One region of the Paenibacillus sp. FSL H7-0942 genome, then DNA from elsewhere that is predicted to be linked to it. Evidence: riboswitches for the same ligand, from Rfam matches in the RefSeq annotation. Region 1 holds a riboswitch; each other region holds the start of a gene.
The links. A riboswitch is a leader RNA that binds a small molecule or an ion and turns the genes downstream of it on or off. The one in region 1 is predicted to bind thiamine pyrophosphate.

Region 1 (3,172 bases):
TAAATCCAAGACCATGCAAGCTCTGGTAACCGACCCGGAGCTCAAGCAAATTTTGCAACAAGATGCGATCTTATCACAACAGCAGCTTCAGGAGCTCGGTGGAGTGCTGTCTAAAGCGACTGTATAGGAGATAAAAAAATGAACCCAATATTAGAACACATGACTGGTCTTAATACGCTGACCGATGACGTGATCGCAATGGATTTTTTGATGAACGCCAAGAGCGGTGTCAGAAACTACGCCATGGCTGTGACCGAATGTGCCACCCCCGAAATCAAACAAATTTTGATGAAACAGCTCGATGAAGCCATAGATTCTCATGAAAAGATATCAAATTACATGGTGCAGCATGGTTTATACCACCCTTACCATATTGCAGAGCAAATTCAGCTCGATCTGAAAAACATTCAGACTGCTATGAACATTCCGTCCTGACACCCTTTTTGATTTTAGCCAGAGACTTCAGAGAACAAAATGTCCCTGTGTCAAGAATTTCAACAATGAAAAAAGGCGGATACTATCCGCCCTTTTTTTGGCATCGTCACGAAACACGCTTATTGCAAGCGTTCCTTTACGTATTCTACTTATTTCTATCCTGAGACTGTTTATGGCCGCTGCTCTCTACTTTAATTGACTACAGTGAACTTAAGGCTCCAGCTTCCATGACATTTCCCAAAAATCAAGCTCAAAGCGACTGCACATCACGAAAATATCCTCCATCCGTTGGTACGTTCCCTCGCTACAGCCTTCTAATAGCTTATCAGTTAACGTCACTAGGGATTGATTGTTGCTGTTGTATTCAGAGGAAGCATATCCTGTGATCCACTCTCCGTAAAAAGGATGCTCAGCTGCACCTGGCTTTTGGGCAAGGACTTGACCAATCTCTGCATAGCTCCATGAGCAGGCCAGAATGGATACAAGTACTTCTGCTATGCCACCCGCATGGGAAACAGAGAGCATATAGTTAGTATAGGCTGCATTTTTCAGGGCAGGTTTTACCTGGAAAACATGATCCTCTGTAATTCCTAATCGCTCCATATAAGAACGATGAATTTTCATTTCACCATTCAGGATGTTATCTACGTTTTCACTAAAAAACTGCATCAATTTGGGGTCGTGCGACTTGACAATACCTAGTGCAAATACGCGGGCATAATCGAACAGGTACAAGTAGTCTTGCAGCAAATAATAACGAAATTGTTCAACCGTTAAGGAACCATCTCCGATTCCTTTAACAAAGGGATGCTCAAGACATTCCTTCCACACAGGCTGTGCTGCCTGATATAGTCTCTCTGAAATAGTCAACATGTGTTCCTCCAATTCATAATGTACGTATTTAAAAACAAAAAAACGAAACATCCTATGGATGTTTCGCAGACAAATACACTAAAACAAGGGGGTTCGCATGAGCTACCCAAGTACAGTGTTTCATCGTTGCATCCCTACGTTGGCATTATCCAAATCAGGTAAGGTCGGTTTAACACCCTCTCAGCCGGTTAAGGCTCCCTCGCAAACGGTTGTATGTAGTTGATTACTTTCCTATTCCCATAAAAGATAAAATAACATCCATTTAGTATATCAAGGGCTGTTAAATATAGTCAAGGAAGATTGTATCGCCCCTCATCACCTTTGGTGACGTATGTAAACGATGAAAACCATCACAACAATGGTTGAGTTTCAGCCACTGTTATGATGGTTTCTATTCTTGCAACTACTGCCGATGGTTTAATGCCCGAGTTTGTTCTTTCCGACAAAAGTGAGTATTCCGTACTGGGAAGTATTTCTCCAGCTCTCATTGGTCGTATCATTCCACTTGGCTACGCTCTGCTTACCTCCGCCCTGGTTGTCGTTAATTTGGAGCTCGAAACCGAGAACATTTCCTGCTTTGGGCGTCAATGATTGTAAATGAATTCTGGCTTCTACGAGATATCCTTTATTTGTTTTCTTCACAGCACTTACAAGGCGTCCAGGTGAGGCACCCCCTGCAAAGGTTCCCACATTGTCTGCACTGATTCTGAACTGGGCATCATCATATTGAAAATACGGTGTGCGCTGGTGATTCTCGTCCAGGAAAATCTCAACCGAATCCTGATCCCATGGGTTGATACTATCTGTAATGATGTTTGGATCAGTGACGTCGATCAGCAGGTATAGATACTCACCTGACCACATTGCGCGAGCCACTGCCTCTGCACCTTCGCTCTGGTTCAACCGTTTTACTTCAAATGGTGCAGCCTTATTCCATGATGTGTCTTTCTTCCCATCAATCTGAACAATCCCTTGCACAGCTTGTGCAGATTTGGGCATAGGGGCGAGTTGAATCACGCCGTATTTGCTTGTATCCTGTTCCTGAGATTGTGTTCTATCATTCCAGTACAGTGGATTATAAGGTTGTGTCCCACTTGAACCGCCATCAGTCACACGGATATCCAATCCGGCTTCATATTCTGATCCGACTTGGATACCACCCCACGGAATGGACAATTCAACCTGATATCCGGCTTTTGTCTCGCGTACACGATATGAACGCTGCTCCACACCCTCAGCTTTGCCCGACCGCTTAATGATTACGTGTCGGTCATCTGCTTCATATGAAGTGGTCTTGCCATTATTGAGATCAACAAAGATATCTACTCTGTCATTCACATCTGCCTTTGCATCCTGTACATCCACGAGGATATACAGGTTACTATGATCCCATAAAGTGCGGAAACTGGCTGATCCCGAAGAGTCACCCTTCAGTGGAGTAGACACCGCTTTGTTCCAGAGCGGATCTTGTGTCTGTTTTTTGATATCCGGTTTACCCGAAAGTGAGACGGCTCTCTGCGTCAACACAGGCAAACTGGATTCATCCACGAGTCCCCAGTATGCCTTTTTGGCCTTCAGGGCTGAATCAAACAGCATAGCCTGGTTGTTGTAAGACTTCTCATCTTGGAGTCCCCATAAGGTAACTGAAGAAATGTGGTCTTTGTGTTTTTTGTACAAATCCAACAGTTCCTTATATCGATACGCCTGCTTTACTGCAACTTCATCGGACATCTCTTCACCAAATGGAATTCCGCTATCCACATCCAGTTCCGTGATCTGAATATCCAATCCAAGTTCGGCGAACATGCTGATCGTTTTTTCAATTTCCTTGATGGGCGGGGATTCCAGGTTATAGTGGGATTGC
Region 2 (3,172 bases), 2.6 Mb from region 1:
TGGCAAACGTATTGCGTGCATCCTGTCCAAAAGTAGGTTCATCCAACAGCAATATTCGCTGCTCTCTCACCAGTGCAGAGGCAACGCTCAAGCGTCGTTTCTGCCCCATCGATAATTGGTAGGGATGGCGCTCGGACAGGTCGATTAGTCCAAATTGATTCAACATATGATCAGTCCTGACAAGTCTTTCTTCCGTTGAAAGCCTGCCCCCCAGCAATGAGAATTCCACTTCTTCCGCGACGGTGTTGGTCACAAATTGAAACTCCGGGTTCTGAAATACAAACGCAATTCGATCTGCAAGCTGCTCTGTTTTGCCAGAAGGCTGACCGTCCAACTCATAATGACCTGTTGTTTTCAGGATATTCATCAGAGATAACAACAATGAACTCTTGCCAGCTCCATTAGCTCCGACAATACCAATCCAGTCTCCATGCCATACCTTGGCCTGCTCCACCTGAATGAAAGGTGTTTTCCCACGCCATCCGGTGAACTGCTGCAAGTCCAGTGCAGGCAGATAGGCGGGAGATACAGGCGAAAAGGATGAGTCGTGAGATATGGGGGATATACCCGGTGTATCGGATAAGCCAGACGATCCCTGTGCTTCCAAACTTGAGATGCCCTGATCCACACACACTTGAAGCTCTCCAGAAGCACTTCCCTCTTCTTGCTTAGCTGCCTGCTCGTGCTCATCCCACACACCCGGATACCAGATTCCATAAGCCTTCAGCTTTTCCCGTTCATGAGTAAATACCTGCTGTGCTGGCCCATCCGCCACAATCTTTCCTTCAGGTGATAACACAATGATGCGGTCGACCATATCCACAATCTCGTTTATTTTGTGTTCAACGATGATGATCGTTTTGTCACTGGCGATTCGTTTGACGGTATCCCACACCTGGGAAGTCCCCACATCATCCAGCAGTGCAGTGGGTTCATCCAAAAACAATACCTCCGGGTCCATGGCAAGCATCGAAGCAATCGCAAGACGCTGCTTCATCCCCTGAGACATGGACTGGATCAATACACGATTCTGTTCAAAGGATAACCCCACTTGTTTCAGATAATATTCAATCAGAGCAGGCATCTCTTCACACGGAATATTTCGGTTTTCCAGAACAAATGCGATCTCTTCATCCGTAAAGGACATACAGAACTGGGTATCCGGATCTTGAAAGACTACTCCTGCTTGGGCGGGAACCTGAATATCATCACATTTCATCGGAATCTCAACCGAACGTGGTATCAGACCGCTCAAAATTTGCAATAAGGTCGATTTACCGGAGCCACTCGGGCCAAGCAACAGCACTTTCTCCCCTTGACGCACAGAAAGAGACAAGCCTTGAAATACCAAGGCTTTCTCTCCCGGGAACTTGCATCTTAGATTAGTCACCCTTACCGCTTGCGAATTCTCTTCCCCGTTCATCTAATCCAGCGCCTCATAATCTTGTTTGGATACCGGTCTGAGCGAACGCGTTACACCAGTCAGTTCCAATGCTTTGGCGAGATAATAAGCGAACACTCCAGCAATCAAGATGCTTCCGATGAAGCGGAATCCGATAAATAACGTGTAGTTCCAGGCCGAGAGTGAATCAATATACCCGTACTGGTAATCCAGCAAAAGCGAAGCCGCTGCGGCTCCTATGGCTGCAAGACAGGTGACAAACAGATTGGTTTTGCGATACAAAAATGCGGCGAAGAATATCTCGGCTCCCAATCCTTGCAACAGACCGTATACAAGTGTGGACATGCCCCATTCACTACCCAGAAAAGCACTTACCGTTGAAGCCGCAACTTCGGCAAGAATAGCCACGCCTGGTTTACGAATGATAACAAAAGCAAACGTGCCCGCCATAAACCACATGCCGTAGATCATCTGCTCCGCATGAACGCCAAATGGTTTCATCAAGTCATATGTAGGTCCCCATATCTTGTAAATCACCCCAAACACTACTGCGATCACGATGGTTACCAGAATATCCGTTAGTTTTAATCGCTTGTTGCCTGCTGTTGTTTCCATATTCTCTACGTCCTTCCTTTGTTCCCTGTGGGGGTTATCAAAATAAACGAAAAAGCCTCCCCGGTTCCGGGCAGGCCTTACGTACAGTGTACAATCCTCACAATGATGTATTGGATGGATGTCGAAAATACGGAATATCAACCAGCCCCCCTCCGTCATGGCAGATACACCACCACAGTTCAAAGAGGTCTGTTGTTCATCCACGTTCATTCCCACAATTCACCCTTACATATCGCAAATCCATGTTCTCTACGCTGGCATTACCCAGATCAGATGTACGGTCAGCGGCACAAGGCCACTCTCTCAGCCCAACTTCATTGAGCTCCCGGTTCACTTATTTCATTGCTTCTAATGTACATCAAATGGGTATTTGTGGCAATCCTTTAATATTGCGTGTTCCCAGACTGGCTCGTTTTCCCTGAAGCAAACCCCTTGAACAACGTTGGTACTTTGGAATAACGGGTATTCGTAATTTTCCCCTGTGATGTGCTGCTGTCTGTACGCATAATCGAATCTTTTACATTGGAAATGTTGGAGTTATCCAGCGTCATGTTAACTGCGAAGGAAGTTCCACCATTTTGGCGAACCAGTTTGCCAATATCATCTGCACGGAAATTTTTGATGTTAATTGTTCCAGCTGCATTCATCTGGAACACTTTATCATAAGCCTTATACGCTGCCCCACCGGTAATGTTAACCGTTCCCGCAGACTTCAATGTCAGTGCATCCTCGCCCACGTCCTGCCAGACCACATTCGATATATTACAGTTGCCATAACAGTGAACACCATCAGCAGCTGGTGATCCAATGTTTACGTTTTTGAGCGTGGCCCCTGCCTCCAGACGGAAGACTGGCTTCTGATTTTCTGCTTGAGATCCGTCGCCCAGTGTGGAAGGATTGGCTACAAATGTTTTACCTTGGCCGTCATAGGTCGTGCCCTTTGGTACCACAATGGTTGAATTTACAACCGTAGGCGCAGCCGCAACCGGAACTGCACCAAATATAGAAGCAACCAAACCAGCGGACAGTAACAACGTCAACATTTTTTTCATAACTTTATTCCTCCCTTATTCTCTCGTTTTTTGGTAGTGTACAGTCTGGGCTTGTACTGGAAGTTCGCCAGAGGTGCACCTCTGTCCGAACCACAACCTAATC
Region 3 (3,172 bases), 2.9 Mb from region 1:
TTCGCTCTGGGATGATTGATACATGAATGCCCCTCCTTTGAAGTTCAGTTGAAGATAACAACGACATGAAAAGAGAATTGCGTCGATTTCAGAGCCTGCTTCAGAGCGATATCTTAATGTAATATATCTTTATCGTATGTTCCAATATAGTCAAAGTCAATTGATTGAGGGCATTTGTTACGCAATTGTTATATAGTTCTTAAGATATATGGGTAACATTACCTTAGTGTGTAAATTACAGGGGATTAAGTCTTATAAAAAGGAAAAATTTACACGTTGGCCTATTTTGATTTTGGCTCTTTTTGGTTTACAGATGAGACCGTTTCTCATATAATTTATGTAACCAAGTTTCATGTGATGAAACATGAGGAGGGCATTATGCCATGGAAGATCGCAAGTTAACCGTCCGGGCTGTGGAACGGGCGCTGGATATATTATTATGTTTTACCACACGCAGTGATCTGGGACTCACCGAAATTGCCAGCCAGATTGGCCTGCACAAAAGTACAGTGCACCGTTTGATGGCTACGCTGGAGGATCGAGGGTTCGTGATCCGCGATGCAGCAACAGAGAAGTACCGACTTGGTATCCGAATCTGGGAGCTGTCAGCTCATATGTCCCGCAGTGATGATCCCGCTATTCTGCTGCTGCCTGCGATGGAGCGACTGAGAGATCGATTGGGGGAGACCGTGAGTCTGTACCTGCGTGACGGCAGTGAACGGATTCGGATTCAGGCTGTGCAAAGTGATCAGGCGATCCGCCGAGTCGCTCCAGTCGGTGTTAGACTTCCTCTGTCTGTGGGCGCTTCCAGCAAAGTCCTGATGGCGTTTGCCACGGACGAGGATCGTGAAGAACTGATGAACGGGCCGGAATGGCCGGTGTTTATTGATCCCGCAGTGTATTTGGCGCAGATGGGAGATATCCGGGATAACGGATATGCCACAAGTTACGAGGAACGTGAGCCGGGAGCTGCCGCGGTATCGGTACCGATTATGGATCGCAGAGGCAATATTGCAGCTGCCCTCTCGGTCTCAGGGCCTGTCAGCCGACTCTCACAGGAGACATTGCATGAATACGCACCTGTGTTGAAGGATGCTGCTACGCAAATGGGGCTCATGTTATCCTGATGGTGAGGTAAGGTTTTTCTCCAATTGAGTTGGTGTACTGGAATATAAAGGTTGTTTTTATGTTCCGGTTGCGCTACTCTGTAATGGACGGCCCAGCGGGGCCGGCTTCATTGAATATGAACAGCGGACTTATGTAAGCCGCAACTTATTAACGTTACTGGGGGAGTCCGAATTGTCCGGACTGAGACGGAATCGCATGAGATTCCGGACCCTTTGCACCTGATCTGGATCATACCAGCGTAGGGAAGTAATCGGCGATATGACCACAACCACCACATGATGTGACCCTTGTAGGGCTCCGTTAAGGAGCTGATTGAAGGTGCATTATTGGTGATGGACATAAAAGTCGGTTCCTTCGGGGACCGGCTTTTTTATATACAGGGAACGGGCGATATAGCGCGGATTCTATGGGCTTCTTTTTCACTAACCTGCAAAAGTGGGCTTGGATGAGGAGGGAAGTCTCATAGATCGATGATCTGTGGCAGCCTCCGTTCTGTTGATACTGTACATGAAAAGTGTCTCTCCTGGTCTGATGTAGGATCGCTCTTTCTTCTCTGCATTGCGCATGATTTGGACAGGTACGTAAGCGACCTAATGATGAAACCAACCAAACAAGCGACGAACACTGAGGAGGAGACGAGCGACATGAGTACAGGAAATCAAACGGGACAACAAGCGATGGAACAGGAACATAACGATCAGCAGGTGGAAAAAGAAACAGGGGCGGCCGGACGGGTTCAGCCCTTTCCGGGCAGCCGCAAAGTCTACATTCAGGGCTCACGGCCGGACATTGCTGTACCGGAGCGTGAGATAGCCCTTCATGACACGAATACTCCCCAAGGGGTGGAGCATAACGAACCGCTGCGTGTCTACGATACGAGCGGCCCCATGACCGATCCCGAATTTCATGCGGATATCCGCGCAGGTCTGCCAGCTCTGCGCACTCGTTGGATCACAGAGCGTGGCGATGTTGAAGCTTATCAGGGCCGTATGGTTAAACCGGAGGATAACGGACTGAAGCCCGGAGGGAAGAGAGCCGGCGCTGAAGAGTACCCCGGATTACGTGGCAAACCGCTGCGGGCACAGCCAGAACGCTGCGTGACTCAGATGCACTACGCGAGACAGGGAGTCATTACGGCTGAGATGGAATTCGCCGCCATTCGTGAAGGCGTGGAGCCGGAATTTGTGAGACAGGAGCTGGCGAGTGGACGGGCCATTCTGCCATCCAACATCAATCACCCGGAGAGTGAGCCGATGTTGATCGGTCGTCATTTTCACGTGAAGATCAATGCCAACATAGGTAACTCTGCTGTATCTTCTTCCATTGAGGAAGAGGTGGAGAAGATGACCTGGGCGGTACGATGGGGATCGGATACGGTGATGGATCTGTCCACAGGCAAAAACATTCATACCACCCGGGAATGGATTATCCGCAATTCACCTGTGCCGATTGGTACGGTGCCGCTGTATCAGGCGCTGGAGAAGGTGAATGGCGAAGCGGAAGCGCTGACCTGGGAGTTGTACCGTGACACACTCATTGAGCAGGCAGAGCAGGGCGTGGACTACTTTACGATTCATGCAGGTGTACTGCTGCGTTATATCCCCATGACCGCCAAGCGAATGACAGGTATTGTGTCTAGGGGTGGTTCCATTATGGCAGCATGGTGCCTTGCGCATCATCAGGAGAATTTTTTGTACACCCATTTTGAAGAAATCTGTGAGATTATGAAAAGGTATGATGTGGCATTTTCACTGGGAGATGGGCTTCGTCCAGGTAGTATCTACGATGCCAATGACGAAGCACAGATGGCGGAACTGGCTACGCTTGGGGAACTGACACAGATCGCATGGAAGCATGATGTGCAGGTGATGATCGAAGGCCCGGGTCATGTGCCGATGCATAAGATCAAGGAGAATGTGGACTTGCAGATGGAGATCTGTAAAGAAGCACCGTTCTACACACTTGGGCCGCTAACGACCGACATTGCGCCAGGATATGATCACATCACATCCGCCATTGGGGCAGCCATGATTGGCTGGTTCGG
Region 4 (3,172 bases), 390 kb from region 1:
TAAAGCCCAGCATATTGATGCGTACGAGAAGCAGCAAGAGTACATCAAGAAGCAGGAAGATTTCATTCAGCGTAACAAGGCACGTGCTTCAACTTCAGGTCGAGCGAAGAGCCGGGAGAAACAGCTGGACAGAATTGAACGTATTGATCGTCCAGATGAAGCGGCCAAACCAACGTTCAAATTCAAGGATGCCCGTGCGAGTAGCAAAACGGTCTTTGAGGGCATTGATTTTGAAATTGGATATACGTATCCTTTGCTGCCTAAGATGACAATGACAATTGAACGTGGTGAGAAAATTGCCATCGTAGGTTGTAATGGTGTGGGTAAATCGACGCTGCTGAAAACCATCTTGGGCAAAATATCTCCACTCAGTGGAAAGACCTTTTTGGGAGATTATCTCGAAACGGCCTATTTTGAGCAGGAAGTTCGTGCTGGAAATATCACGCCGATTGAGGATGTCTGGAATGAGTTTTCACATTTGACCCAGAATGAGGTCCGGGGTCATCTCGCTCGCTGCGGGTTGAAAAATGAGCACATTACCCGTCCGCTTAACATGCTGAGTGGTGGAGAGCAAGCCAAGGTTCGTCTATGCAAACTCTTGATGCGTGAAAGCAACTGGATTCTATTCGATGAGCCGACGAACCATTTGGATGTCACAGCTAAAGCTGAGTTACAGCGTGCCTTGCAAGAATTCAAGGGAACGGTGTTGCTGGTATCTCATGAACCTGATTTCTACGAGGGTTGGGTTACCAAAACATGGAATGTTGAAGAATGGTCTGAGAAAAACTAGACAATTCAAGCAACGCTTAATAGAAATGAACGGTGACAAAAAAATCCGTCTATGGTAATATAGGCTACAACTTCATATGAACACTAGGGGGGCCGCACGATGTGGCTGAGATGGAAGAATGCGATTCCGGACCCTTTGCACCTGATCTGGATCATACCAGCGTAGGGAAGTGGCGAGCGCGTTTAAGTGAATGACGTGAGCAAACGGCAATTCGGAAGGATTTCAACCGTCTGCTTAACGAATTGAAACATGCAGTTGCGTGTATAACGTTATGGCTATAAGGTCTATAGCTTTATTGCACGAAATGAACTGTATGTATCAGTCAGTCATCTGGTCCTATAATTAATACGCAGCCACTCCCCTACGGGAGTGGCTTTTTTGTGTTTTCATAGCATTCACACATGGAAGGGGATGAACAGTACGGTAAGTTCTCATGAACATGTTCACGAATCATTTGAATTGCATGTTGTATCTACGGGTGTAGGGAATCAAGCATCTTTTGTAAAAGCTGCAAAGGACGTTTGGCCATGGGTGGACTACATCCATATACGAGAGAAACAACTCTCGTGGCAAGACAAGATCGGTTGGGCTGAAAGTCTGCGTAGCGTTGGCGTTCCATCTTGTCGCATCGTTATCAATGGTTCAGAACTGCCACCACAGAATGACATCTATGGCGGTGTACATTGGGGGCAAGATGCGATACGTAACTATAACCCTGCTGTAATAAGCAATGTGCAGCGACTTCGTTTGGGCGTATCTGTTCATTCAATCGATGAGGCAAAAATCGCTGAAGAACGGGGAGCCGATTACCTTTTCTTCGGGAATGTCTACTCAACCAACAGTAAGCCTGATCTTGAACCAAGAGGATTATATGCTCTGGCTGAAGTGTGCTCTGGTGTCTCCATTCCTGTCATGGCGATTGGAGGCATCGAACCGGGAAACATTCACGCTATTCGCTCTGCAGGCGCACAGGGAGTCGCTGTGATCTCGAATGTATGGGCGAGCGATTCCCCGGATCGGGCGGCTGAATCATTAAGGCAGGCTATCGTTGCTACAGAAAGTTTGAGCCGCTGAATCAAGGAGATGAGAGGATGAAAAAGATCATTACTGATAGACCGGATAAGATTTATGCAGAAACGATTATTGTAGGCGGAGGCGTTGTTGGATGTGCCATTGCGTATGAGCTTGCTTCCTGTGGACAGGATGTGCTGTTACTGGAGCGTTCGGCGATTGCAGGAGGGACTTCTTGCGCAGCGGCTGGGATGCTGGCAGCAGACAGTGAGGATTTTGCTCATCCTTTGATGGCTAAGCTTGCCAGACAGAGCAGGCAGTTACTTATCGAGCAACAGGTGCTAATGGCTACACTCAGTGAGGTAGAGACTGGACTGCAACGCCAGGGATTCCTAACTCCTTTTCGTTCATACAGTGAATTAAGTAGTTATAAGGACAATCGGAAGTCTGCGTTGTCTGCTTCTGCTGATGAGGTGTGGTGGGACCGTTCCGTTGTACAACATGAGGCATCATGGCTTAACAGAGATACGTATGGAGCCTACTACAGACCTTACGAGAGTGAGATTCTTCCAGTCCATCTAACGAAGGCATATGCTGAATCCGCTCAAGCATTGGGAGCACGGGTTATGGAGGACATACAGGATATACGTGTGCAAGCAAACGAACACGGCGTGCAGGGAATCACCACATCGATCGGTGAGATGAAATGCAAACATGTCATTATAGCGGCTGGATTACAGAGTGAAGAGTTGATGAGACATGTGAATCTGAGCTTGCCTGTGTGGTCGGTAAAAGGTGAAATAGCCGCCGTTCAGTTCTCAGATGAACATGCTGGGTACAGACCTGACAGAACGGTGTATGCAGAGGATATCTATATTGTTCCCAAAGCCAATGGCGAAGTTTGGCTTGGGGCAACCAGTCTGCCAGGTAGAACGGATTTGAACGTTTCTGTACAGGGTGTTCAGAAGCTGCTAACAGCGGCTACCCACTGGGTGCCTGGGATGAAGGAAGCACAATTTATACGAGCGTGGGCAGGCGTAAGACCGGCAACTCCCGATGGACTGCCTTATATAGGTGCTTGCGAAAGTGTTCCAGGGCTGTTTGCCGCCTTTGGACATTACCGTAACGGTATTTTGCTCAGTGCGATAACAGGCAGACTAATCGCTGAATTGCTCGCGGGTAAAAGCTCAGAAGAGCTCGGAATTGAGGCGCTGAGCCCTGAGCGATTGAACAGAAAGGGAGTGGTGCAGTGAATATCATCGTTAATGGTCAACGGATGGAGATTGAAGACAGATTGAATCGTGTGGATAAACTGCTTCAATCTTTTGATCTGCAAGTCAAGACTGTAGTTGTAGAGCTGAATAAGCATAT

Region 2: another riboswitch for thiamine pyrophosphate. It lies ahead of MHI48_RS04745 (ECF transporter S component); the one in region 1 lies ahead of tenA (thiaminase II).
Region 3: another riboswitch for thiamine pyrophosphate. It lies ahead of thiC (phosphomethylpyrimidine synthase ThiC); the one in region 1 lies ahead of tenA (thiaminase II).
Region 4: another riboswitch for thiamine pyrophosphate. It lies ahead of MHI48_RS17880 (thiamine phosphate synthase); the one in region 1 lies ahead of tenA (thiaminase II).

The regions. Positions count from the first base shown of each region.
Region 1 is NZ_CP150279.1:3,633,831-3,637,002, reverse strand. It holds gene MHI48_RS16140 (hypothetical protein) at 1-127, shown strand, start outside; gene MHI48_RS16135 (spore coat protein) at 139-435, shown strand; gene tenA (thiaminase II) at 646-1,308, opposite strand; TPP riboswitch at 1,422-1,519, opposite strand; gene MHI48_RS16125 (endo-1,4-beta-xylanase) at 1,726-3,172, opposite strand, start outside.
Region 2 is NZ_CP150279.1:1,045,608-1,048,779, reverse strand. It holds gene MHI48_RS04750 (ABC transporter ATP-binding protein) at 1-1,423, opposite strand, end outside; gene MHI48_RS04745 (ECF transporter S component) at 1,424-2,017, opposite strand; TPP riboswitch at 2,247-2,357, opposite strand; gene MHI48_RS04740 (pectate lyase) at 2,401-3,069, opposite strand.
Region 3 is NZ_CP150279.1:762,482-765,653, forward strand. It holds gene MHI48_RS03545 (alpha/beta hydrolase) at 1-24, opposite strand, end outside; gene MHI48_RS03550 (IclR family transcriptional regulator) at 384-1,127, shown strand; TPP riboswitch at 1,277-1,390, shown strand; gene thiC (phosphomethylpyrimidine synthase ThiC) at 1,806-3,172, shown strand, end outside.
Region 4 is NZ_CP150279.1:4,022,683-4,025,854, reverse strand. It holds gene MHI48_RS17885 (ABC-F family ATP-binding cassette domain-containing protein) at 1-790, shown strand, start outside; TPP riboswitch at 866-975, shown strand; gene MHI48_RS17880 (thiamine phosphate synthase) at 1,202-1,864, shown strand; gene thiO (glycine oxidase ThiO) at 1,882-3,054, shown strand; gene thiS (sulfur carrier protein ThiS) at 3,051-3,172, shown strand, end outside.